Regions from separate parts of the Paenibacillus sp. IHBB 3054 genome, predicted to be linked through region 3. Evidence: riboswitches for the same ligand, from Rfam matches in the RefSeq annotation. Region 3 holds a riboswitch; each other region holds the start of a gene.

Region 1 (7,891 bases), on a different contig from region 3:
GGAAGAGTTGTCCCCTTGTAATCATTTTTTCTTTTTGAGCCACCGTATCAACTCCTGTAAGTACTGTGTAGGATAATGATCATTTATCCGTTTTTGGGTTGCTTGTACTCTTTCGGATGGACCAAATTGGAAAGCGAACGAAGGTATCTTTCAGGCCTTGAAATTTTAACGGACTTAATGGTCTAAGGTAGGGTTGCCCAAAAGATTCTAGCTTGCACAAATGTATGAAAATGAGTGTTAACCCAAATGATATCCCAATATATCCGAATAATGATGCAGCAATCATCAATGGAAACCGCATAAACCGGATAGCAGAACTCATTTCGTTGGAAGGGATAAGAAAAGATGCAATGGCAGTCAACGCTACTACAATGATCATCGAATAAGAAACCAATCCTGCCTTAACAATTGCATCCCCGATAACTAACCCCCCAACAATCCCAATAGTTTGACCTACACGGCTGGGCAGACGGAGTCCTGCTTCCCGCAACAGTTCGAATATAAGTTCAAGCAGCATCGCTTCAATCAGCGGAGGAAAAGGGACCCGGGTCAATAAACCTTGAATCGAAAAGAACAATTGCAAGGGAAGGACATTGGAGTGGAAAGAAACGGTGGCGATGTAGAGCGCTGGCAACTGAAATGCTGTTACAAAGCCGATCAGACGGATGAACCGGACAAAAGAAGCGATCATCCATCGATTGTTATAGTCATCCGGTGTCTGATAAAAGCTGAAGAAGCTCGCCGGCAAAATCAGAGCTGTAGGGTCCCCATCCAGCAGTATGGCGACATACCCGTCCAGCAAATAAGCTGAGGTATGGTCCGGACGCTCCGTATTGATTAGTTGTGGAAATATGGAGAAGGAGTTATCCTCCGTTAATTCCTGAATAAAACCAGTGGAGATTATCCAATCGAGCGAAATTTTCTTTATTCTTGATTCTACAATCTTTATCAATTCAGGGTTGGCGATATTCTCCATATATACTAAGCCTACCTGTTTGGGGGCGAATTTCCCAAGTGTGAAGTAGCGGACTATAAGGTTTGGGGAGGCAATTTGTTTCCGAATCAGGTATAAGTTAACCTTCATCTGTTCAATAAAACCGTTATGAGGTCCCCGAATAACCCCTTCATTCTCAGGCTCGCTAATGCTTCGTTCGTATTTGGCAGGAGTGAAGAGGACATAAAATTCAGACATTCCTTCTAAAAAATAAAGACAGCTTCCTTCAAGAAGTCCCTGAATACCTTGGTTTAGTTCTGTTTCCAAACTGAAACTAAGTGTTGTGAAAAGCTCAGGAAGGTCTTTGTCCTGATTACGGCTAAAAGGAACAATCACGTTTCGTTCAATCAATTCCGTGTCAGTGAGAGACTCCAGATAAAAGACCATCCCTTCCTTTCCCTGAAAGGATAAGCTTCTTTTTTTGAGGTCACTTGTATGGAACAGTGCGGCTTCGATGTAATCGGAATTTTGATCTACAGAAGGAAATGAGGTCTGAGTTTGGTTAGTCATTATAAGGCGCTCAACTTTCGATTAGTTTTGCTGTTAACGTTCCCGAATGATTTGCAGAATATTCCTGACAGGAACTTTAATGTGTGATGCAGATGAGTACGGCGGATGATGTTGAGCAGCATACGTTTCTGTTTTGTTTACTAGGACATGAAGCGGAGCAAAAATGAGCAAATCATCGACCGCTTAAGAGCAGCACCAAAGAATGCGCCTTCATTCGTGAAGTGGTGGCATTTTGAGCTTCTTTTACCATCCGCAACGTTTTACATTAAATGGTCACAGTCGTAAGATTCAAATCAACAACCGAATGTATTATAACTGTTCTCGAATGGCTGAATTCCGATTATGGGAACGGGGGAACCAATGGTGAATGCGGCTTTTGCTCAGATAGCTGCAGCTCACTTGGGGTGAATCCTTGCTGCGTGCTGAAAAGCCGATTTGGCAAGGTAGGGCAATCTCGCTGCCCGAATCCGTCAGCTAACCCCGTAAGCCTCGAAAGAGAGAGGATGAGCGCCATGATCGATTAACCGACCACGGAGAGCCCTGACGCTTCTGTGGTCTTTTTGCTGCGCATGCAGAAAGGAAAGATGATCTGTATGAGGGTTTAGAAATCTTATAACAACGAAAATCAGAGTCATTGGGCACTATCTAAAATGCTTTAAAGGGGGGATTGTTATCGTTACTGTATTTATCGTGTGCTTCTGGGTTGGATTGCTGCTTCTCCTCAGCGGCGGATTTCATGGGCATGGCCTTGCGGGTCATCTGCATGTGGGAGGTGGCGATGCTGGTGGTCCGGGCTTTGTGCCCATACTCCCTCTGATGGTGTTTGTCGCGGTCTGGGGAGGCAGTGGTTATGTGCTTACCCGGTTCAGCGGAATGAATATGCTTGCAGTAGTGCTGATCTGCACGCTGATTGCCTTACTCCTAGGCTGTCTGATGTATGCGGTGCTGGCCCGGGTGATGACTCGGTATGACAGTAGCATGAATAAAATGGATTATGAGCAGGCGGGACAACTCGGGTACATCAGCATTTCTGCAGTGGATGGAGCTGTTGGAGAAATGAAATATGTGCTGCATGGAACGATGCGTTCCATTGGAGTGCGGGCAGAAACCGGCCAGCAGCTCGCCAAGGGCGACAGGGTGATTATTTTGAAGGTGGATAAAGGAATGGCGGTAGTAACCCTTTTCGAGAGGGAAATCGAACAATTATAAATAACGGGGAGTGTCGAACCGAATGGTTATTCTTTATTTAATCTCGGCAATTGTTGTTGTTATCCTGCTGGCTTTGTTCAGTATAGTGAACGCTTATAAAAAGGTTCCGCCCAATCAGGCGATGATTGTGTACGGCCTCGGCGGAAAAAGAGTGGTTCAGGGCGGCGGGACCTTCGTCATCCCCGGTTTCCAGAACAATAAGACCATCTCCATGATGCTGATGAGCTTCGATGTCATCCCGGCGCAGGCGATGTTCTCCCGGCAGGGCATCAAGCTCAACCTGGAGGCGGTAGCCCAGATTAAGATTAAAAGCGATCCTACCGCTATTCTGACTGCCAGTGAGCAGTTTATCGACAGGCCGGAAGAAGACCGCGAGACGATTATCCTGCATTCGGTGGAAGGCCATTTGCGCGGCTTGATCGGACAATTAACGGTGGAATCCATTCTAAAGACACCTGACGAAATCAACAGCAAGATGCGGGAGACCTGCTCGGAAGACCTCGACAAGATGGGGCTTGAGGTGGTCAGCTTCACCATTAAGAAAATTACTGACGACAAAGGGTATATCGACAATATGGGGGTTCCGGAAATTGAGCGCATCCGCCGCGATGCCAGCATCGCCAAGGCGGAAGCGGAACGTGACATTCAGATCAAGCAAGCCGAGGCGGAGAAAGAATCCTCCATTGCCAAAGCCAATGCGCATCAGGCCACCATTGAAGCGGGAACCGCCGCCCGCGCCAAGGAATCTCTGTTCGAGAAGGATTTGAACATTAAGCAGGCGGATTTTAAGCTGGAGACAGAAGTGAAAAAAGCACAAGCGGATCTTGCGTACGAATTGCAGCAGAACAAAATCAAGCAGTCGCTGGTTACCGAACAGGTCAAGATCACGCAGATGGAAGCGGAGGCCAACCGGACCGTCCGGGAAATCGAAGTTGAGCTGAGACAGAAGGAGCTGGAGGCAACGGTGATCAAGCCTGCTGAGGCGGAGAACCAGGCTACGATCATGAGAGCGGAAGCAGCCAAGCAGCGGCAAATTCTTGAGGCGGAAGCAGAGGCGGCCACTATGACCAAACGGGGGCTGGCAACAGCGGAAGCAGAACTGGCGAAGGGGAAAGCCAATGCGGAAATTGTTCAACTGGCCGGAGCGGCGGAAGCGGGGGCACTGGAGAAGAAAGCCGAAGCGTACAAACAGTTCACGCAAGCCGCACTTATAGTGGAATTCTTGAAGGTTCTGCCAGAGCTGGCTGACAAAATCGCTTCCCCGCTGGCCAAGGTCGATAAGATTACAGTGATATCTCAGGATGGAGCTTCATCCGGCGTGAACAAAATTACCGGCGATATCGCCAAAATCATGGCCCAGATTCCTGAATTGACGCAGTCGCTTACCGGTATGAACGTGACAGAGGCTCTCAGCGGGCTGCTCGGCCGGGAGAAAGAGCAATAATTCTATAGCTTCGTAAACTTAGTATAGAAGTGATCTGACACAAGCTAGGATTTTGAATTCGTTGCATAAGCACCGCTCTATTATGGAAAACTTCTGTAGTGCGAATAAACAGCATGATTCCATTTTTGGAGACTTATTTTGATTTCCTAGGAGGTTAACATTATGACAAATCAGGATCCGCAGGAGCTGCTTAAGCGAAAACACGAGCTGGATGAGCAAAAAAGGCAGTTCACAAATTTCTCCCGAAGTGTTTGCGGCCATGGTGAATTAGAAGCAGGGCAGGAATTCAGTACTGACCGGGTGCCTGACGATCAAAACCGTATGAAATCTGTTGAGAACAAACGTGATTGATCTTAAGTAAGCTATAAAAATAAGCCGATCCTTTTCTGGATCGGCTTAAAAAATGATTATTACGTTATACTCCTAATGTGTTGTTTCTAAAGCCATCCGTTTATATTGTAAGAATCGTATCGTTTCCAAAGTTCTTTTCGTTGTTTAATGGGTGAACCAGAGTTGCCTTAAATAAATTTTCCACTAAACAGCTTTGTGAAAGATATCTTTCATGATACAGTGAAAAAATGGTGTAGCTTAACTTTAAAAACTTTCTTGAATTAAACTGAGGTGCTCAATGAATCGAATTTTACTGGTTGAAGATGATGATAATTTGGTGTTCGGTATTGAATATACTTTAACGAGTGAAGGATATACCGTTGTTATTGCCGGTAGCTTGGAAGAAGCCAGGAAGGCATTAAAGACAGACGACGTCGATTTAATTTTGTTGGATATAAATTTACCTGATGGTTCAGGGTATGACCTGTGTAAGGAAATCCGTGCATCATCCCAGGTTCCCATCATTTTCTTGACAGCTTTGGATGAGGAGACAAATGTTGTTGCTGGACTTGATTTGGGCGCAGATGATTATATGACCAAACCGCTCCGTACCAAAGAACTTCTATCTAGAATGAAAGCCGTATTAAGGCGCAATCATAAACCCACGGATGAACCGAACAGATGGATATCCGACGATATTGAAGTTCGAGTTCTAGAAGGAATTGTTCTTAAATACAATCAGGAACTTTTGTTGACGGGGCTGGAGTATCGTTTGTTATTGATGTTAATGACTCACCCCAAGCAAATTTGCAGCAGAAGTATCATTCTTAACAGTCTGTGGGATATGTCAGGAGAATTCATTGATAACAACACCCTTTCGGTTCATATCAGAAGGTTAAGAGAGAAGATCGAGGATGTTCCTGCTGTACCGAGATACATCATTACCGTTCGAGGAGTCGGATATAAATGGAATGCAGATGTTATAGGGAGATAAACCATGAATGAATTCGTTCGTAATCCAGAGTGGAAGTCTATTACTGTTAAAGCGATCGTATTACAAGTTATGTTAGCGGGAATCATGTTCTTTTATATGAGTTATCAAGTCAGTCAGATCAATAAGTCGGTGGTTAATCAAAATGCTGCATTGATTGGTTATGTTTTGAAGCAAGCTCCTCAACTAGAAAATGAAATTATCCACTTTATCACTCAGGGTGCACAAGAAGATGAAATCGTAGAGGGAAAACGCAGCCTGGCTCAATATGCATATAAGGAAGATATGCCCGTAAATGATCAACCTGTCCTCTCGGATAACGCCTTACCCATGAAAACGGCGGCTCAAGTTTTGCTTTTTAGTATTCCATTTCTGCTGTTATTGGGATGGGAATACCGCAAAATATTTGACAAGATTCGAACCATAACCTTTGCAGCGGAGCAAGTTGTTGAACATCAGTTTGATCAACCGCTTCCGGAGAAGGATGAAGGAGACTTTGGCGCATTAGGACGAAACTTTAACGCGATGGCCGAAAGGTTACACAACAGTCTTCGGCAACTCCAACAAGAGAAAATGTTTCTACGCAACCTGCTTTCCGATATTTCGCATCAGCTCAAAACGCCACTAGCATCCCTCATCGTTTTTAATGAGAATTTGCTGAATGATCCTCATATGAAGGGAGAAATGAGAACGAAATTTCTGGATCGAAGCCGTCAACAACTAGAGCGAATGGAATGGCTCATTATCAGTTTACTGAAGCTGGCACGGGTCGAAGCCGGAGCAATAACGTTCCGGATAGAACGTGTTCGAGTAAGAGAAATGATCGATCATGCTGTACATTCGTTGCGAATGTTATCCGAGCAAAGGAAGCAGAGGATTCACATTCATGGTGGAGAAGATATGTATGTTTGGGCGGATGAAGAATGGCTAACAGAAGCCTTGATTAACTTGATTAAAAATGCACTGGAACATACGCCACTAGAGGGCGGAATTGATGTTACTTTAGAAAAAAATTCACTATTCCAGACAGTAATCATTCGAGATCAAGGAGAAGGCATTTCCCCAGAAGATTTGCCTCACATTTTTGAACGATTTTATAGAGGGAGAAGCACGACAAAGCCGCAAAGTCTTGGCATTGGCTTGTCCTTATCCAAGTCCATTATTGAAGAGCAAGGCGGTATGATCACGGTTGTAAGTCAGATAGGGCTAGGAACAGAATTTAGAGTTTCGTTTAATACCTGGGATAGTGGAGGAAGCTTACAATAACGTAAGCTTCCTCTTCACTTTATTGTAAGCTTCGATCTTTATAATAACAAACATACAAAGTGAAACATTACTCAGGAGGTAAACAGGTGGAAATACTAAAAACTATTAATTTATGCAAAACCTATGGAAGTGCAGAGGCAAAGGTTGAAGCTTTAAAAAGTGTCAATTTCTCTGTTCAACATGGAGAATTTGTTGCCATCGTAGGAGCCAGTGGATCAGGAAAAAGTACCTTAATGCATCTTCTAGGTGGAGTGGACCGCCCATCTAGTGGACAGGTCATCATCGATGATGCGGATCTTTATTCCAGAAGTGAAGAGGAGCTCGCTGTATTCCGAAGACGAAAAATAGGATTTATTTTTCAATCCTACAATCTGATCCCGGTCCTATCTACAGAGGAAAATATCAAGTTACCGATGTTATTGGAGAACAAAAGGGTAGATGAAAATTATGTTCAGGAATTAATGGGTATATTAGGTCTGACCGAGCGGAGACATCATCTTCCATCCGAATTGTCAGGCGGACAACAGCAAAGAACGGCGATTGGCCGTGCGTTAATTAATAAACCGTCGATTATTTTGGCGGATGAACCTACCGGAAATCTGGATAGTAAAAGCAGCAAGGAAATTATGGATTTACTTAGGTTTTCCGTTAAAAAATATAATCAGACGTTAATCATGATCACGCACGATTTGAATATTGCTAAAATCGCAGATCGAGTCGTAAGAATCGAAGACGGAGTCCTTCTACAGGCAAATGAGGTGAGTGAAAGTTGAAAAGCTACACAGATCTTACTGGAAAATATTTAAAGGGACAGAAAAAAAGATCGCTGCTTACAATCTTCGGTATAATCTTATCGGTTACGCTGTTTACTTCCATTGGAACAATCGGGATGAGCTATTGGGATAAGTCAGTCAGACAAACCATGCGGGACTTCGGAGATTACCACGTCTCTCTCAATGGTATTTCAGGAGAAGCAGTTCCGAAAGTCAAAAACAATGCAACCGTAAAAAGTGCCGGTGTCATCAGTAGAGAAGGATATGCTGTCATTAGGGAGACAACAGAAAAGGAAAAGAAGGAAGATCCGTTTGCCGCACCCTACCGGTACTTGAATGTCAAGGGATATAATGCGAATGCAATGAACATGCTT
Region 2 (7,891 bases), on a different contig from region 3:
CCCTGAAGGACTGTACATCGCGGTGGAACTCTCCGGTATAGGTCATGGATGGAGCGGCCTGTTCAGCGTTGTTTAGAGCAGGGGGGGCGGCTGTGGCGGATTTTTTATTCTGCACAGCGATGCTGGTCTGATCCGCCTCCCCCGTATCTTCGGAGCTTGGAACACCCCCGCCTTTTTTACCTTCAGCCCGCATACCCCGGGTGCTCGCCTTGCCCTCTTTCATTCGGAGCCAGATCATTAGGCGGGTTAAGACGACCGGAACGACGAAGATGACAAAACCTTGAAACAGCACCTTCCAGCCGGGCACAAGATCCCATAGCATCTTCCACATTCCATGCGTCCCCCTTTTTATTCGTAACCCTATTTTGACCGAAGCTGGAACATTCATACATCAAAAAAAACAGCTGCATGCCCCTCTTGGGGAACATACAGCTGTTATGGTGTGCGAAAACAATTCAATGCAGGAGGTTACAGCAGCCCGGCTGCCCACATTCCGCCTCGGCGGATCATTTGGCGGAACGGCTCTACCGAGAAGGAAGGCAAATGATGCCCCGGCATCAGATAAACTACACGGCCAAGTCCGAACTCATGGCACCAGGCTGCCTGACGCATGGCCCCTTCATGAAGGTACTCTGCCAGCACAGTTGTCTCAAAATAAGGGTGCATTTCAAAGTAGTACGGCTCGTCCTCGATGACGAACTCGCTAATCCCCTGCATAATGGGATGCCCGTGTGCCGGTATTTTCATATGCAGGGAGGTGTATTCCGGATGATGGGTGAAATGTGCGCCCAGCATGGCGCCCAGCTCCTGATTCCGCTGCAGGGAGATTCCGTTATGTACAACGAGCAGACCTCCGCCCCCCGCTACATAAGACAGCAAAGCGGCACTTTGCTCCGGGGCTATTGTCTGATCGGAAAATTCGGTATAGGCGATAAGCAGCTTCAATCCCTCAAGGTTGTCTTTGTTCAGGAGACTGTAATCTTCGGAAGCCTCCACCTGCAGATCAGGTGACAGAATGTGCTTAATCTCATGATCCACACCGGCAAAAGGATGGTATTTCACCTCACTGTAGCTGCCAAGTGCAAGTGCTTTCCATTCAGACATGTTCTTCCCGCCTCTCTTCCTGCTTCTCTTAGTGTATAGTTACCAGGGCCAGGCATTGCCGTCCAGGTCGAGATAAGCCGGCTCCTCACCCATATACTTCTTGTGCTCCTGCACGATATTCATAATCTTGCGCGCCGACTCTTCAGGAGGAATAGGTGCCTCCAGAGCCTTCTCACCATTCATATAGGACTGCAGCCAGCCGGGGTGAAAGACCATAACCTGCCCGCCCATCACCTTCAAATGGTTGTGCAACAGGGAGGACTGCATATTAAGCGCCGCTTTGGACATACAGTATCCGTACATATTAATCCGTTTGTTCCGGCCAATGCTTCCGGCTTCTGAGGAGATATTAACAATCAATTTCTGCTTGCTCTGCATCAACAGGCCCATCAATTCATTACTGACCCTCAAAGAACCAAGCGTGTTTACATTATAAATGTGAGCCATGGCTTCATCGTCCATATCAACAAGCATCGTGGCATCATCAGCTCTATGAATAATACCGGCATTATTGATAATCATATCAACATGAGCGGTACTGCCCGAAATGCTACGTGCCGCTTGCTTGACACTCTCACGGTCGCCGATATCCAGCGGGATCAGAGTTAATCGGTCCGGGTACTGCTTTTTCAGTGCGTCCAGCGATTCCGACTCCTTCATATACTGACCGGCAAATACGGAATATTTGTTCTCTAGAAGCCAGCTTGCCAGAAAAAAACCTAAACCACGGTCAGCACCGGTAACAAAAGCAACCCTTTTCATGATTATGGACACACCCTTTACGATTCTTCAGGATACACGCAGCACCTCTCTCACATTAGCATGGCAGTCACGTTTTTTCAACGTCCTTCATGGGACTGTAATTCCGCTGAAAGGGGTGCTCTAACTTCCTTTTGATTTAATTTTGAACTATGTTACAATCGTAGTTACAAGTACTTATAGGAAGGTGAGATACCGATGTCTATCCAACAACTTCATACTCTGGAAGAACTGCAGCAATATGTTGCGCAACCAGGTAAAAAACTGCTTTTCAAGCATAGCACTACCTGCCCGATCAGCGCCAAGGCCAACGAGGAATTCACAGCCTATACGCAAGGCTCCGAGACTCCTGCTGCCATTGTCCATGTGATTGAAGACCGTCCGCTATCCAATCAGATTGCCGAAGATTTCGGGATCAAGCATGAATCTCCGCAGATCTTCCTGTTGGAAGACGGCGAAGTCCGTTGGAACACCTCCCATTGGAAAATCACCCGGGATGCCATCAAGGCAGCTGTGAGCCAATGAGCCAGCCGGTAATTGTCTATTCCACCACAGGATGCAGCGACTGTAATCAAGTGAAACAGTGGCTGACCGAGCAAGACGTTAGCTTCGAGGTGCGTGATGTTATGACAAGTACAGTGTATCAGGAAGAAGTCGAGAAGCTGGGCTTCATGGGTGTGCCTGTTACTGTGTACGAAGGCCGCGCAGTCAAAGGCTTCAACGTTTCCGAACTTAAGGAGCTTATTGGAGCAACCGCTGAATAATTCATAGCGTGAGGCATATAAATGCTTATATTTTGAAAAAGGCATCTCCTTGGACCTCTGTCCAGGGGATGCCTTTTATTTGCCCTTTTATTTGGCCTTATCCTGGATTCGTTGAGACATCCGCCAGAAAAGAGACATTTCCGCTGTGGGAATAGATGACGGAATCCGCTCCAAGTCCTTTATAGACCAGTCTGGGATTCATCGAAGTCGTAATTACGTATATTGGCTTTGTCGTCCAGGTCCGGCACATCTGGATATACCGGCAGCATAAGGTCACACTGCTCTCGAACAGAAATACTCTGCCTACCGGAAAAGAGGGGCGGAACCATGTATTCTGATGATGTGTATCCACCACAAGATTGACCTCGATTCCCAGCTCCTCCAGACGCCGCTTCTCCGCCGCATTGTTGGCGATTCCTGCGATCTTGTAGCCTCTAAACTTTAAGATTTTGATAAAATGCTCCCCCGCTTTAGTCGGAGCGTTAATGAGTACATATTCTTCCGAATTCGCCATATCTTCCTCTCCTCCGGCTTAGGACTTCCTTTCATTTGCCCGTACGAACACAGCAAAAAACCACAAAGGAATTCCCTCTGTGGTCCAATTAGCGGTCACATTGTGCTCATCCTCTCTAATACGCTTACGAGGTTAGCTGTCGGATTCGGGCAGTGAGAGTCGCCCTACCTGTATCCATGCGAGCATTCTCTCGCACTTTCACAGGATTCACCCCATAACCGGCTCCGACTCTCACATCGGCTGCCGATTGTTGGTTCCCCCGCTTTCCATAACGGAAATTAAGCGGACTGCGTATTCGATTGTGTAGTAAACAGAAGTAATCATACTCTGGCAATCACTACCTTGTAAACCGCCAAACCTGCCAAAATAATGCATTTAGTAAACCCAATCCAGATCAGGTAGCGCTTACTTAAGCCTCAATCTCATCATTCCTCTTATTTACTCGGCTTATCAACGATTTGCGAAAAAGCATTCAGCGTTGTGATTTTATTCACCCGATGTTGAGCAAATTGCCTTTTGTGCTCTGATCACCCTAATTCAAAAGCAGTCGTATGCACGAGATAAAAAGCCGAAAAGCGTTGATAAACACCCTTTTAGCACTTCTTATCGTTTCTTTTGCCAGAATCCCCTGAAAATCGGCTCAGAAGAATGTTTTTTTCTTTTTACAAAGCTCATGCGAAAAGGTATGATTCGGTTTGAATCCAATGCATGAAATGCGATATGAACGCTGAATTCCCGCAATGCGGGAAACGGGGGAACCATCAGGCCCGCAGGGCCTTAACTGGAAGATAAGAATCTTTCTTGGGGTGAATCCGAAGGAGACTGTGGTCTCATTAGGTAGGGCGACTCTCACCGTCCGAATCCGACAGCTAACCCCGTAAGCGACTAGAGAGAACCTTGATCCGCCACGTTTTTGCGCCAGGTGTATTTAAGCCTGTACCAAAACCGCAGCAGAGGTCCTCCTCTGCTGCGGTTTTTTGTGCGGAGTCTGCAGCTTATAAATGGGTAGGAGGGAAAACGAAATGAACCAGCGCAGGCTGTTACGTATAGAAGTGTTTGTATTCGATGCCCCCTGGCCATTCCATCATGCCACGGAGTCATCCGGCAAGTGCCGGTATGGTGTGCTGAAGCTTACGTGCAAGGCTGGGTGCAGCTGGGGAGCGGGGATACTGTCTGCGGAAGGCGATCATTTTGACGTCATTAAATGGAGCAGCTTCCTGAGAAGTATACGCAATCACAGGCTGGAAGAAGCCATCGAAATTGTACAGCAGCTAGGTGCGCAGTGGGAGCCGGGTCAGCAAGAAATCGTGCAAACGGCCCTGCTGGATTTAAAAGCCAAGCTGCAAGGCAAGGTCGTCACGTCACATCTGCAGATGGTCCCCTATTCCCGTACAGCTGGGGCCGGCGGTACGCCCCCCTTCAGACGGATGTACTATAAACCTTCAAGTTCCCTGCTGCATAAAGGCAGCTGGCAGGAACCGGACATAGCCGAGCTAATGGACAGATCCATCGCTTATTTCTCCATCTTATAACTTCTTATTCAGGAAGGAACGTGAAGACATGCCAGACCCATTATCCCCGGAATGGACAGCTGCCAGCGAGTTTGCGGAATATGTCCAAAAGAACACCGGAAATATTTATGCACTCACCAGTCTGCTGCTGGGAGAGGGTGCCGTTGCGGAAAAGACTGCGATGAAGACCTTCACTGAGCTTTATACCCGGTACCTTCATGATGATTTCATCCCGCAGCCTTTCTCTCTGGTTGCCTACCGGGAGTGCATTCAGCAGTGCTCCCGGGCTGCGGAGGAGTGCAGCCTCTTTGTTTCCAATGGATTAGCCTGGGAGGATCAGATTGTGCAGGTGTTATGGTACGGAATGCTGCTGCCCCTGCCGGCAATCAGCACCATTCTTGAGCAAAGCGTGCCTGTGCTGAAAACCCGGCTGAGACATGTGCGCGAGCAAATGTGCCGGTTGGAAACGTTGCGGCCTGAAGCAAACTTATTTGTTGTATAGCTGCTCACATAGATTAAAGAACCACTGTGGACCCCTCTCTTATCTCCGCTGATGTAATGGGCAACTTGTCGAAGCGCACGAAAAAGCCGCAGCATAGTGCCGCGGCCTTTTCTATTTATACTCAGCTCTTGCCCTTGCCGCCTTTGGCGAATCTCCAGGCCGCTGTACAGCAGCCCAGCAAGCCCACTCCGAGCATTAACGTCTGCAGCACACCCAGCAGAGTAGAGCCCTCCGGCTTAAGCATGCTGCTGAGCAGAATCAGCAGAATTGAAGCTGCGAGCATCGCGGGGATTTGATTGTTTTTTTTCAAGATTACCACTCCTTATTAAATAACATACACCATAAACCTCCACTGATCCAGTTTGGCTCTGAACTGAAGTCGTGTCAAAAACACCAATAAAATCCCATTAATAACTCACTCAATTTTCGCAACTCAAATCTCCAAATAAACCCTTGATATACTGGGTGTTTGTCGGACAAGATCCTGATTCATTCTCTTAACGCGCAACGTATTATTTATAATTCAATTGATCATTATCCACTTATTCACATTTCCTTTACTCTTATTTCCATAAAAAATGTACGTTTACAGGATCAGGACACGCATTGTCCAACAATAGGATAATTCACACTTTCATTAGGGCGTGTCTTCAAACCGCTTCCCCGCCAAAACCTGCTGCTGTATGCCCTAAGGAATCATGGGTACAGTACTATTTTCTGACCACACGCGGAGAAAGGCATTTCGCCACTAGGTAGTTTTTTTGGTGGAGGCTTACGTTTCGGTGTTTCAGAGAATTCGCTCTTCTTCCGAAGGCGTGTGTGCGTCCGGAAAGTGTATTCCTGGCTCTGAGTGCGAACGGACCGAGTTGCACTTATTTGGGGCTTTTAGCCCGTTACAGTAGGAAAACGGACTCCAGCGCAGTTATTCCCCCCTGATGGCCGTTTTTAGATAGAATGCAGAGCAGATAAGGTCGTCTGGGTCCGCAAAAGAGAATAAACAGGGGTTTTACTCTCCATAGCGTCTCCTGAGTCCTTTACGAGTAAACGAACCCGCTGCAGGCTTTTAGGGACCCTACTTTCAATACTAAACCCCTGCCTCCTCAGAGCTCTTCCAGTTTGAAGACACACTCTAATACAAAAACACCTCCAAGGTCATTATTTACGAAAAAGGACCATTCTCTTGGAGGTGTTTTTATTCTTTTAATCATTCCGAATCTACTTTTTATTTCTTCTCTAATTGGTAAACCTGAGTAATTATTTTGTAGCCATCCACTTTCTGATCATCTGCGTCAAGTTTGGTGCCGCGGCGTTCCAGAACATCACTCTCATATGCAGCCACAGCTTCAAATGAAGGATGAGCCTTAAGTTCTGTCGCTTCTGCACCAAGATTATACCAGCGGACAACAAGATCACCAGTCTCCTCCGCAAACTTTAATGTAGAGAAGGTTAGCGGTGAAGCGTTAGAATTCCAGCTTAGCCACTGTCCGGATACCGGCAGTGTTACTCTATCAGGGTTCTGCCCGTTACTGGACACCGCGGCAACTCTGCTGGCAGGACCTTGTGTCTGGACGACGGTCCACGGAATCTGATACTGGTATGCCTGTGCGTATGCACCGGATACTGCACCATCACCTGTATAAGGAATGATCGCATATTCTACACTCTGCGCACCCAAGCACTGTGCCTCCGGCGTTTCAAACACGCCCCAGTCACCTAGTTCGGAGGATGAGCGCAGCAGCGTAACTGCTATCGTGTTCTTCCCGTCCAGCAGCACCTCATATTCGTTCAAGCCTTTATTGGCGATCGCAAGTCCGTTCACTCCATCAGCAACACTGGCGAATACCTGCTGATGCTGGGCATTGCTTGGATTCACCCATTCCGTAGCAGGTTTGTTGCTGCGTCTGGCCACTTCAAAGACCGAATCTGCATAATGATGATCACTATCAAGGCCCGTTGGGAACAACGCTCTCAGCCTATGGTCTTTGGCAAGATTATCGAAGCTTGTTCTGACCTGAAGCATTCCGCTGCCGGCTTCAAGCGTATAACGCGTAGTCAGTACAAGCGGAACCATCTGCGCAGCACGTTTGGCTTGGCGTTCTGTGAATGGAACCATTTCGCGCTTCTCCGTGAGGAAGGTTTCATCGGCGCTGGCCGGAATCTCCCAGCGCAGAACTGTCTCCACCACAGCACGGTATGGGGATTGCTCAACCCATGTAATCTCAGCCTGCAAGCCTTCAGTAGTGAGCGCCGCTTCACCTTCCGGCTGGCGGTATACATATTCATTGCCGATATCACCGGTATTCTCATAAGCGTTAAGTCCTGCGTATACAGCACCTGACGCTTTGTCTGTAACCGTGACTGTACCGTTGTCAGCAACAGCAACACTCAGCTTGGCGTTCTCCATAGTATTGCCTTGCACCTTAACGGCATCAAGTACGGCAGCAGCCGTATCCGGCACTCCGGCAACCAGTGCATACGTGCGGTATCCCAGAGCGGCAACCTCTGTTGCTGGGAAAGTAACCCTGACTTTCCGGGCCATATAAGGCTGACGGAAACGGTCCTTGGGAAGCTCGTATCCGAAATGGACACCCAGATCTTCAAGCGTGGCCGGATACACTTTGCCCTCTTCATCCATTACCTTAAAGGAACCCAGCGGCTCCTGCCCCAGTTCTCTCGCCAGGGACTGCGGAGTTGGCCCTTCAGGGAAATATTTCTTCACCGTGATCAGCTCCACTGT
Region 3 (7,891 bases):
AAACCTTGGTTCATCTGCAGGAGGCATTCGGCAACCGCCGGGTGGTGCTGGCCCGTGAACTGACAAAACGTTATGAGGAGTTTCTGCGCGGCACGATTGAGGAATGTTCTGCTTGGCTGGCCGAACATCCGCCGCTTGGCGAATATGTAATCGTTGTTGAAGGGGAAAGCAAAGAAGAAGCTGAGATTGCTGAATCCTCCTGGTGGCGCGAACTCAGCATTGAGCTGCATGTCTCTCACTATGAAAACGCAGGAATGGCACGGAAGGAAGCTATGAAAAAAGCCGCCGCAGACCGTGGCTTGGCCAAACGCGATATTTACAATGCATTGTTGGACAGGGAGTAAAGGGCGTTTATCTTCGTAAAGCGATTCCCGTAGGGAGAGCAGGCAAAAGCAGAAAAAGCAGCTCACCAGCCAGTAACCAGCAAGCGCTAAAGTCACTGGCCCGTGTCACCGTAAAGCGATTCCCGTAGGGAGAGCGGGCAAAAGCAGAAAAAGCTACTCACCAGCCATAACCGGCAACCGCTAAAGTCACCGGCCCGCACCACCGTAAAGCAATTCCCGCAGGGAGAGCGGCAAAAGCAAAAAGCTACTCACCAGCCAGCAATCAGCAACCGCTAAAGTCACTGGCCCATACACCGTAAAGCGATTCCCGCAGGGAGAGCGGGCAAAAGCAGAAAAAGCAGCTCACCAGCCAGCAACCAGCAACCGCTAAAGTCATTGGCCCGTACCGCCGTAAAGCGATTCCCGTAGGGAGAGCGGGAAAAGCAGAAAAAGCAGCTCATCAGCCAGCAGCCAGCAACCGCTAAAGTCACTGAGCCGTGCCACCGTAAAGCAATTCCCGCAGGGAGAGCGGCTTTATCGCCCAAACGTTGCATAGGAGCGCCTTCGCACAGCCGCCATAGGCGCACGGCCTATGGCGAAATCCCTCGCATGGCAAGGCCCTGAGGGCGTGCCCGAAAGAGGGCCGGTCCACCGTCACAGTTACTCCTTTACGCGCGGCCACAAATTAGACAAGCTTCCGGGTGTCCAGAGGGCCGGGGCCCTTGGGGCCCTCCCTGTAGGGAGGGTTTGGGAGGGTAAAAAAACATAAAAAATACCTCCCGCATCAACGGGAGGCCAAGGAGATATAAAAAGGTTAGAATTAACAAATTGATTAGTTCCTATTATAACCTATTTGTTCTAGTTTGTCACAGGGGTAGGGATAGCAGAAATGCATTCATGACAAACAATTTTTCCTTTGAAATAGGTTACATTCTCAGCATTGCCGCAGAAAATGCAAGCTGGCTCGTATTTTTTAAGCATGATCCGCTCACCGTCCACGTAAATTTCGAGCGCATCTTTTTCTCCAATGCCCAGTGTACGGCGCAATTCGATCGGAATAACAACCCGTCCAAGCTCATCTACTTTTCTTACAATTCCTGTTGATTTCATCATTACAATCGTTGCTCCTCTCAATGTTCAAAAGCGTCATTATTCGACATTGTTCACCGTTTTATGATATTTATAATACCAACCATTCCCAAAACAGTCAACCTTTTTTGAGGCTAATTTTAAGGAATTTTTAAATAAAACTTTTATATCGCCTACATTACACATAAATTCATACAAATGCAGATAAATTTAAATTGTCGATTTGTAAAAAGTTAAAATGACACAGTTCGACAAAGTACGACATAATTCATTATTATACTACCTATTACCTCTAATTTCTAATTATATTATTCGAAGGAGTTGAACACATGAAGCAACCGCTGACAGAAGAGAAGGTTTTCAAAGATCCGGTTCATAACTATATTCACGTGCAGGACACAATTATCTGGCGATTGATCAATACCAAGGAGTTTCAGCGTCTGCGGCGCATCCGTCAGCTTGGCACCTCCTATCTAACCTTCCATGGTGCAGAGCATAGCCGATTTTCACATTCCCTTGGTGTCTACGAAATTACACGCCGCATCATTTCGCAGTTCGAGCGAAGCGGGTATAAGGATTGGATGCCGGAGGAGAGCCTGCTCACTCTATGTGCAGCGCTGCTGCATGATTTGGGGCATGGCCCGTTCTCCCATTCTATAGAAGAAGCCTTTGAAATGAACCATGAAGATTGGACCTGCCGGATCATTCTGGAGAACACGGAGATCACCGCGATTCTGCGGGATGTGGCAGAGGATTTTCCCGGCAAGGTAGCTTCGGTAATCTCCAAAACTTATGAGCATGAAATTGTAGTCAATTTGGTGTCCGGGCCTCTGGATGCTGACCGCATGGATTATCTGCTCCGCGATGCATACTACACGGGAGTAAACTATGGGACGATTGATATTGACAGGATCCTAAGAATGCTGCGCCCGTACCATGGAAGGGTAGTGGTTAAGGAGTCAGGGATGCACGCCATCGAGGATTACTTAATGTCGCGGTATCAAATGTACTGGCAGGTATATTTTCACCCGGTCACACGCAGTTCTGAAATCATTTTGCGGCAAATTTTCCGCAGAGCCAAAGAGCTGTACCAGAGCGGTTATGAATTCCGGTTCATGATTGATCCTTTAGGTGATTTGTTCCGCGGAGAGGTTACGGTGGAGCAATATCTGCTGCTGGACGAAGCTATGATCCAGACCGCCTTCATGCAGTGGACTTTGGAGAAGGATGAATTGTTAAGCGACTTGTGCAGCCGGTTTATTCATCGTAAACTGTATAAATATGTAGAGATGGAGAACCTTGATTCCGAGACGATTGACGAAATACGCCGCAGCTTTGCCGTGGCAGGGCTAGATGCTGATTATGATCTGGAAATTGATTTTCCGACAGATTTGCCCTATGATGTGTTTCGTGCGGGACAAGGCTTTGACAGCAAGCAAATTCTGCTGCTTGACCGCCATGACAAACTGAGGGAGATCTCTGAAGTTTCAGATATCGTACGCTCCATCAGCGGAATTCACCGCGGCCGTTATCACCTGTATTTTCCACAGGATAAGCTGCAGAAAGCCCTTCCAATGCTGCCTTCTTCAATCGCAGAAATCTTTGCAAAGTAATCCAAAAATACTTGGAATTCATCATAGAAATTATGACAGAAAAGGGGATGTAACATGCAATTGTTCGACACTCACACCCATCTGGATGCTCCACAATTCGACGAGGACCGCGAAAAGGTAATCGCCAATGCGCTCGAGGCAGGAGTTACCAAAATGATTAATATTGGCTTTAACAGGGAAACAATCCCAACAACCATGAAGCTTGCTGAAACCTATGATTATATCTATGCAGCCGTAGGCTGGCATCCGCAGGATGCCATTGACATGAGGGACGGTGATCTCGAGTGGATCGCCTCACTGTGCAGTCATAAAAAAGTAGTCGCCATCGGAGAAATTGGGTTGGATTACTATTGGGATACCTCTCCCAAAGAGGTACAGCATGAAGTGTTCCGCAAACAAATCGGACTAGCCCGTGAGCTGAAAATGCCGATTTGCATTCATAACCGTGATGCTCATGAAGATGTGGTGCGGATTCTCCGTGAAGAGAAGGCTGATGAAATAGGCGGGGTGATGCACTCCTTCTCCGGCAGCTGGGAAATAGCCAAAATGTGCCTGGATTTAGGCTTTCACCTGTCCTTCGGCGGACCGATTACATTCAAGAATGCCAGAGTGCCAAAAGAGGTGCTGGCCCAGACTCCGCTGGACCGGCTGCTGATTGAAACGGACTCGCCTTATTTGACACCGCACCCTTTCCGGGGCAAGCGAAATGAGAGCGCACATGTGAGATTAGTAGCAGAGGCTGCTGCGGAAATAAAAGGGATTGATTTACAGGAATTGGCGGAAATTACGTATGCGAACGCACTGGAACGATTTGGGATTGTCTGAAATCGGGAGTAAAAGCGGTGAAAAATGAAGTATAGCCGATATATTAAACTTTTTTAATTTAAAAACGGCTGAATATTACAATATTTTAATCATTTTTTTGCGTAAACGTGGTTGAATCGTCCTTTACAACATGCATCAAAACAGGATATCATCTTTTCAGTGCAGTGAGCTGTTGTTACTGTGACAGTCACTGAATCATGGATCGTCTCGCTGAGTCTCCGTATGGAGAACGGGGGAACCAATAATGCCTGCCGCATGTCCGTACATAGAGTACAACACAGAAATGCCGCAGAATTTATTTGATTTCTTCACGTGGTCTTTGGGGTGAATTTGAGGGCAACCGCCGTGAGCGGGTGACCTAAGATAGGGCGTCTCTCTTATGCCCGAACCCGACAGCTAACCCCGTAAGCGCAAGTAAGAGAGGAAACCTCGTGCATAAACATTCCCGCGTATTCTGACATCCGGAGAAGCCACGAAAGAGTCCTCTGTGAACTCTTTTTTGGGCTTTTTTTGTTTTGAATAATGCGAATGTTCCCAGCATACTGTTATATAACAGGTATCTGGAGTAATTATGCCGGGCAGGCGATCCATGAGCAGGAAACGCTGAAGCAATGCGGGCGTATCCTGTTGCAATCTCAAACCTAGTTTCGTCAGCAATGATACAGTCACCTTGATATACAACTTGACGACGGGGCTATGTAAGGAGGATGGAGAGAGTGGGCGTATTCCAACCAGAAGTATCCCATGATTCGCAATCATCCAGCAGGTCTTTCGCATTACGGTGGAAGCAAGTGAATCCTCGCTTACTTTCGCTTGCAGGTGCGGTATCAATCGTTATCGCGCTGCTCATTCTGCTGTACGTACACGGTCAGAGCAAGAAAGAGATATTTTTAGTAATAGACGGGAAAGCACAGACGCTGGAAACGCGCGAAGCGCTGCTCAGTGATGTGCTGGCTAAGGAACAAATTTCGCTGCAGCCGCATGATGAATTATCTATTGGCCTTAGTGATGAGATACAGGACGGCGACCGTGTCGTGATCAATCGTGCGCAGAAGTTTAGTCTCACTGCGGATGGAGCAACAAAAACGCTGTACACCACCGAAGACACTATCGGTGACGCCATTAGCAAACTGGGTTTAAGCCTGGAGAGCAATGACAAGATATATCCTTCGCTTGACACCACAGTATCGGCTGGCATGGGAATTAAAATTGTCCGCATCAACAAGCAGGTTGTAGAGCGGAAGCAAAATTTGCCATTCCAGGTCATTAAGACCTCAGATCCTTCCCTGAACAAGGGAACCGTAAAAGTGGCACAGTTAGGCGCACCAGGCGTCATGGTCCAGCATATCGAGAAGGTCTACCAAGATGGAGAACTGGTCTCTATGCGCATGATTGGCAAGGAAGTACAGACGGTTACCAAACATAAAATTGTTTATGTTGGTACGAAACCCCTGCCAAAGCCCGTTGTAGCTGCTGTGACAACTTCCAAAAAAAGTACGGCATCCAAAACAACCAAAGTTTCCGCAAAAAGCAGTAACGTCGTGCACAAGGCAGGCGTAGATTTCCAATACAAGAAGATGATCAAAAATGTGTCGATGACAGCCTATTCTTCAGAAGAACCAGGCATTGGGACCCGCACGGCTTCTGGCACACGTGTAACAGAAGGCCGGACAATAGCTGTGGACCCGAATGTAATTCCTATCGGCTGGTGGGTGTACATTGAGGGATTAGGGTTTCGCCGAGCAGAGGATACCGGCGGTGCCATCAAAGGCAACAAGTTGGATGTTTATTACGATTCACTGAGCCATGCCCGTAATTTCGGCCGCAAGTCCCGGACCATTTATGTGATCGGTCCAGTGAAGCCGGAGCTGAATTAACGTGGTCCGTTTTTGCAAATTAACGGTTTATAAGCTATAGTGAGGGTAGCACTGACAGAACGGGCTGCCGCTCATCACTTATACATTCTTTAGCCAAAAAGAAGGGGAGCGAATCCTCTTCTTTTTGTGTTTTACAGGAAGGAGCAACGTGTATGATTAAGGAATTAATTGTGGTGGAAGGCAAGAGTGATACGGTTGCCGTCAAGCGGGCGGTGGAGGCCGATACGATAGAGACTGGCGGTTCAGCGGTAGACCGCAAGGTTATCACCAAGATAGCCCTAGCAATGGAACGCAGAGGCGTGATCATCCTTACGGATCCCGATCATGCCGGCGAACGCATCCGCAAGATTGTCTCCTCCAAGGTGCCAGGCTGCAAGCATGCATTCATCCCGGAGAAGGATGCTACACGCAAAGGGGATATCGGTGTTGAGAATGCATCACCGGAAGCGATCCGTCATGCGCTGCAGCATGTACATACCTCCTTTGAAGGGGCCCCTGCCCTAATTGGGCTGGAGGATCTTATGGCGGCTGGCATGCTGGTGCATCCGAGAGCGGCTGAGCGCAGGATGGCGCTGGGCAACGTGCTCGGCATCGGGTATTGCAACGGCAAACAGCTGTACAAGCGGCTGGCTATGTTTGGCATCACGCGGGAAGAATTCTCCGGAGCTCTCGCACAAATTGATCAGGGAGGCATTACTTCATGAGTGGCAATAACAAGATCTCATCGCCAGTACGGACCAAAGAAATTATTCAGCGCTACGGTTTTTCGTTCAAAAAAAGCCTGGGACAGAACTTTCTGATCGACCAGAATATCCTTGATAAAATTGTGGACGCAGCAGAATTAACCGACTCTGCGGGCGCCCTGGAGATTGGTCCGGGTATCGGAGCGCTTACTGAACGGCTGGCCATGGCTGCGGGTGCGGTGACTGCTGTAGAGATCGACCGCAGACTGATCCCAATTCTTCGGGATGTATTGTCTCCATACCCGCATGTCAAAATCCGCAATGATGATGTGCTGAAGGTAAACTTGCAGGAACTGTTCACAGAGGATTTTGCAACCGTCGACAAAGTAAGTGTGGTTGCCAACCTGCCGTATTATGTGACAACCCCTATACTGATGAAACTGCTGGAGGAGAAACTTCCGCTGGATAATATCGTGGTAATGATCCAGAAGGAGGTTGCTGAGCGTATGGCGGCCTCTCCGGGCGGCAAAGAATATGGAAGCCTCAGCATAGCCGTGCAGTACTACAGTGAGCCTGAGCTGGTCTGTATTGTGCCGCGTACGGTCTTCATCCCGCAGCCGAATGTGGAATCTGCTGTAATCCGGCTGAAGGTCAGAGAACGTCCTCCGGTTGATGTGGCTGATGAGAAGCATTTCTTTGAAGTGGTCCAGGCTTCCTTCACCCAGCGGCGCAAGACAATAGCGAACAATCTCAAGGCCCGCTTCTTCCCGGGAGAAGGCCGTGAGCGCCTGGAGGCGCTGCTGGCTGAGGCTGGCATAGAACCAACCCGCCGCGGGGAGACGCTGAGTATTGCGGAGTACGCCCGGCTTAGCGCTGTGCTGCTGGCGGCAGGAATCGCCTAGAGTATGTAGCGTGAAACATCGCGCTTTATCTTTTGAAAATGTGGCTGTTTAAGAACCAACCATGACCTTTGCCCATACGATGGGGGTAGAGGTGGTGTTGTCATGAATTTAGGAGACTTGGTCGTTCGCAAATCTTATGGTGGAGATGTAACTTTCCGGGTGGAGAACATCGTGCAGAGTGGAGCCGTAATCAAAGGCACAGAATTCCGCCTGTTGGCGGATGCTCCCCTGGACGACTTGGTTCAAGTGCCGCCTACCCGTATTACAGAACGGGGACAGCAGGCACAGATCAAAGCGAAGGAATCATTGACAAGGTTGCGTAAGGACCGTCAGGAACAGAGCCAGCGCAGCGGAGAGACTGTTGCCGGAGGCTGGCCGCAATCCCCCAAGGAGGCGGCTTATTTCGAGGTGCCGGGAAAAGTGCTGCATTTGGACGGCGATGCGCTTTATTTGAACAAAAGTCTTAGCTTGTATGAACAGCTGCGGATTCCCGCAGAAGGACATCATGTTCATGAGTCCAAAATGGCGGAGACGTTATACCGGCTTCTGCCCCGTGTGCGTCCGGATATCGTAGTTATT

The links. A riboswitch is a leader RNA that binds a small molecule or an ion and turns the genes downstream of it on or off. The one in region 3 is predicted to bind cyclic di-AMP.
Region 1: it holds a riboswitch for cyclic di-AMP, as region 3 does, so the genes downstream of both, ACQ76X_RS22710 (hypothetical protein) here and ACQ76X_RS30285 (ubiquitin-like domain-containing protein) in region 3, are expected to answer to the same signal.
Region 2: it holds a riboswitch for cyclic di-AMP, as region 3 does, so the genes downstream of both, ACQ76X_RS18685 (hypothetical protein) here and ACQ76X_RS30285 (ubiquitin-like domain-containing protein) in region 3, are expected to answer to the same signal.

The regions. Positions count from the first base shown of each region.
Region 1 covers NZ_JBOFBG010000024.1:3,170-11,060, reverse strand. The annotation lists gene ACQ76X_RS22720 (GerAB/ArcD/ProY family transporter) at 1-43, opposite strand, end outside; gene ACQ76X_RS22715 (spore germination protein) at 80-1,504, opposite strand; cyclic di-AMP (ydaO/yuaA leader) riboswitch at 1,822-2,009, shown strand; gene ACQ76X_RS22710 (hypothetical protein) at 2,213-2,713, shown strand; gene ACQ76X_RS22705 (flotillin family protein) at 2,736-4,157, shown strand; gene ACQ76X_RS22700 (hypothetical protein) at 4,320-4,508, shown strand; gene ACQ76X_RS22695 (response regulator transcription factor) at 4,786-5,481, shown strand; gene ACQ76X_RS22690 (ATP-binding protein) at 5,485-6,744, shown strand; gene ACQ76X_RS22685 (ABC transporter ATP-binding protein) at 6,831-7,517, shown strand; gene ACQ76X_RS22680 (ABC transporter permease) at 7,514-7,891, shown strand, end outside.
Region 2 covers NZ_JBOFBG010000017.1:25,844-33,734, reverse strand. The annotation lists gene ACQ76X_RS18710 (spore germination protein) at 1-331, opposite strand, end outside; gene ACQ76X_RS18705 (ThuA domain-containing protein) at 469-1,104, opposite strand; gene ACQ76X_RS18700 (SDR family NAD(P)-dependent oxidoreductase) at 1,144-1,866, opposite strand; gene ytxJ (bacillithiol system redox-active protein YtxJ) at 2,062-2,388, shown strand; gene ACQ76X_RS18690 (glutaredoxin family protein) at 2,385-2,627, shown strand; gene ACQ76X_RS18685 (hypothetical protein) at 2,725-3,141, opposite strand; cyclic di-AMP (ydaO/yuaA leader) riboswitch at 3,248-3,436, opposite strand; cyclic di-AMP (ydaO/yuaA leader) riboswitch at 3,857-4,039, shown strand; gene ACQ76X_RS18680 (hypothetical protein) at 4,164-4,673, shown strand; gene ACQ76X_RS18675 (hypothetical protein) at 4,702-5,154, shown strand; gene ACQ76X_RS18670 (hypothetical protein) at 5,276-5,464, opposite strand; gene ACQ76X_RS18665 (alpha-mannosidase) at 6,377-7,891, opposite strand, start outside.
Region 3 covers NZ_JBOFBG010000043.1:45,528-53,418, reverse strand. The annotation lists gene rsmI (16S rRNA (cytidine(1402)-2'-O)-methyltransferase) at 1-344, shown strand, start outside; gene ACQ76X_RS30300 (AbrB/MazE/SpoVT family DNA-binding domain-containing protein) at 1,182-1,436, opposite strand; gene ACQ76X_RS30295 (HD domain-containing protein) at 1,742-3,025, shown strand; gene ACQ76X_RS30290 (TatD family hydrolase) at 3,080-3,850, shown strand; cyclic di-AMP (ydaO/yuaA leader) riboswitch at 4,049-4,276, shown strand; gene ACQ76X_RS30285 (ubiquitin-like domain-containing protein) at 4,567-5,727, shown strand; gene rnmV (ribonuclease M5) at 5,880-6,431, shown strand; gene rsmA (16S rRNA (adenine(1518)-N(6)/adenine(1519)-N(6))-dimethyltransferase RsmA) at 6,428-7,312, shown strand; gene yabG (sporulation peptidase YabG) at 7,415-7,891, shown strand, end outside.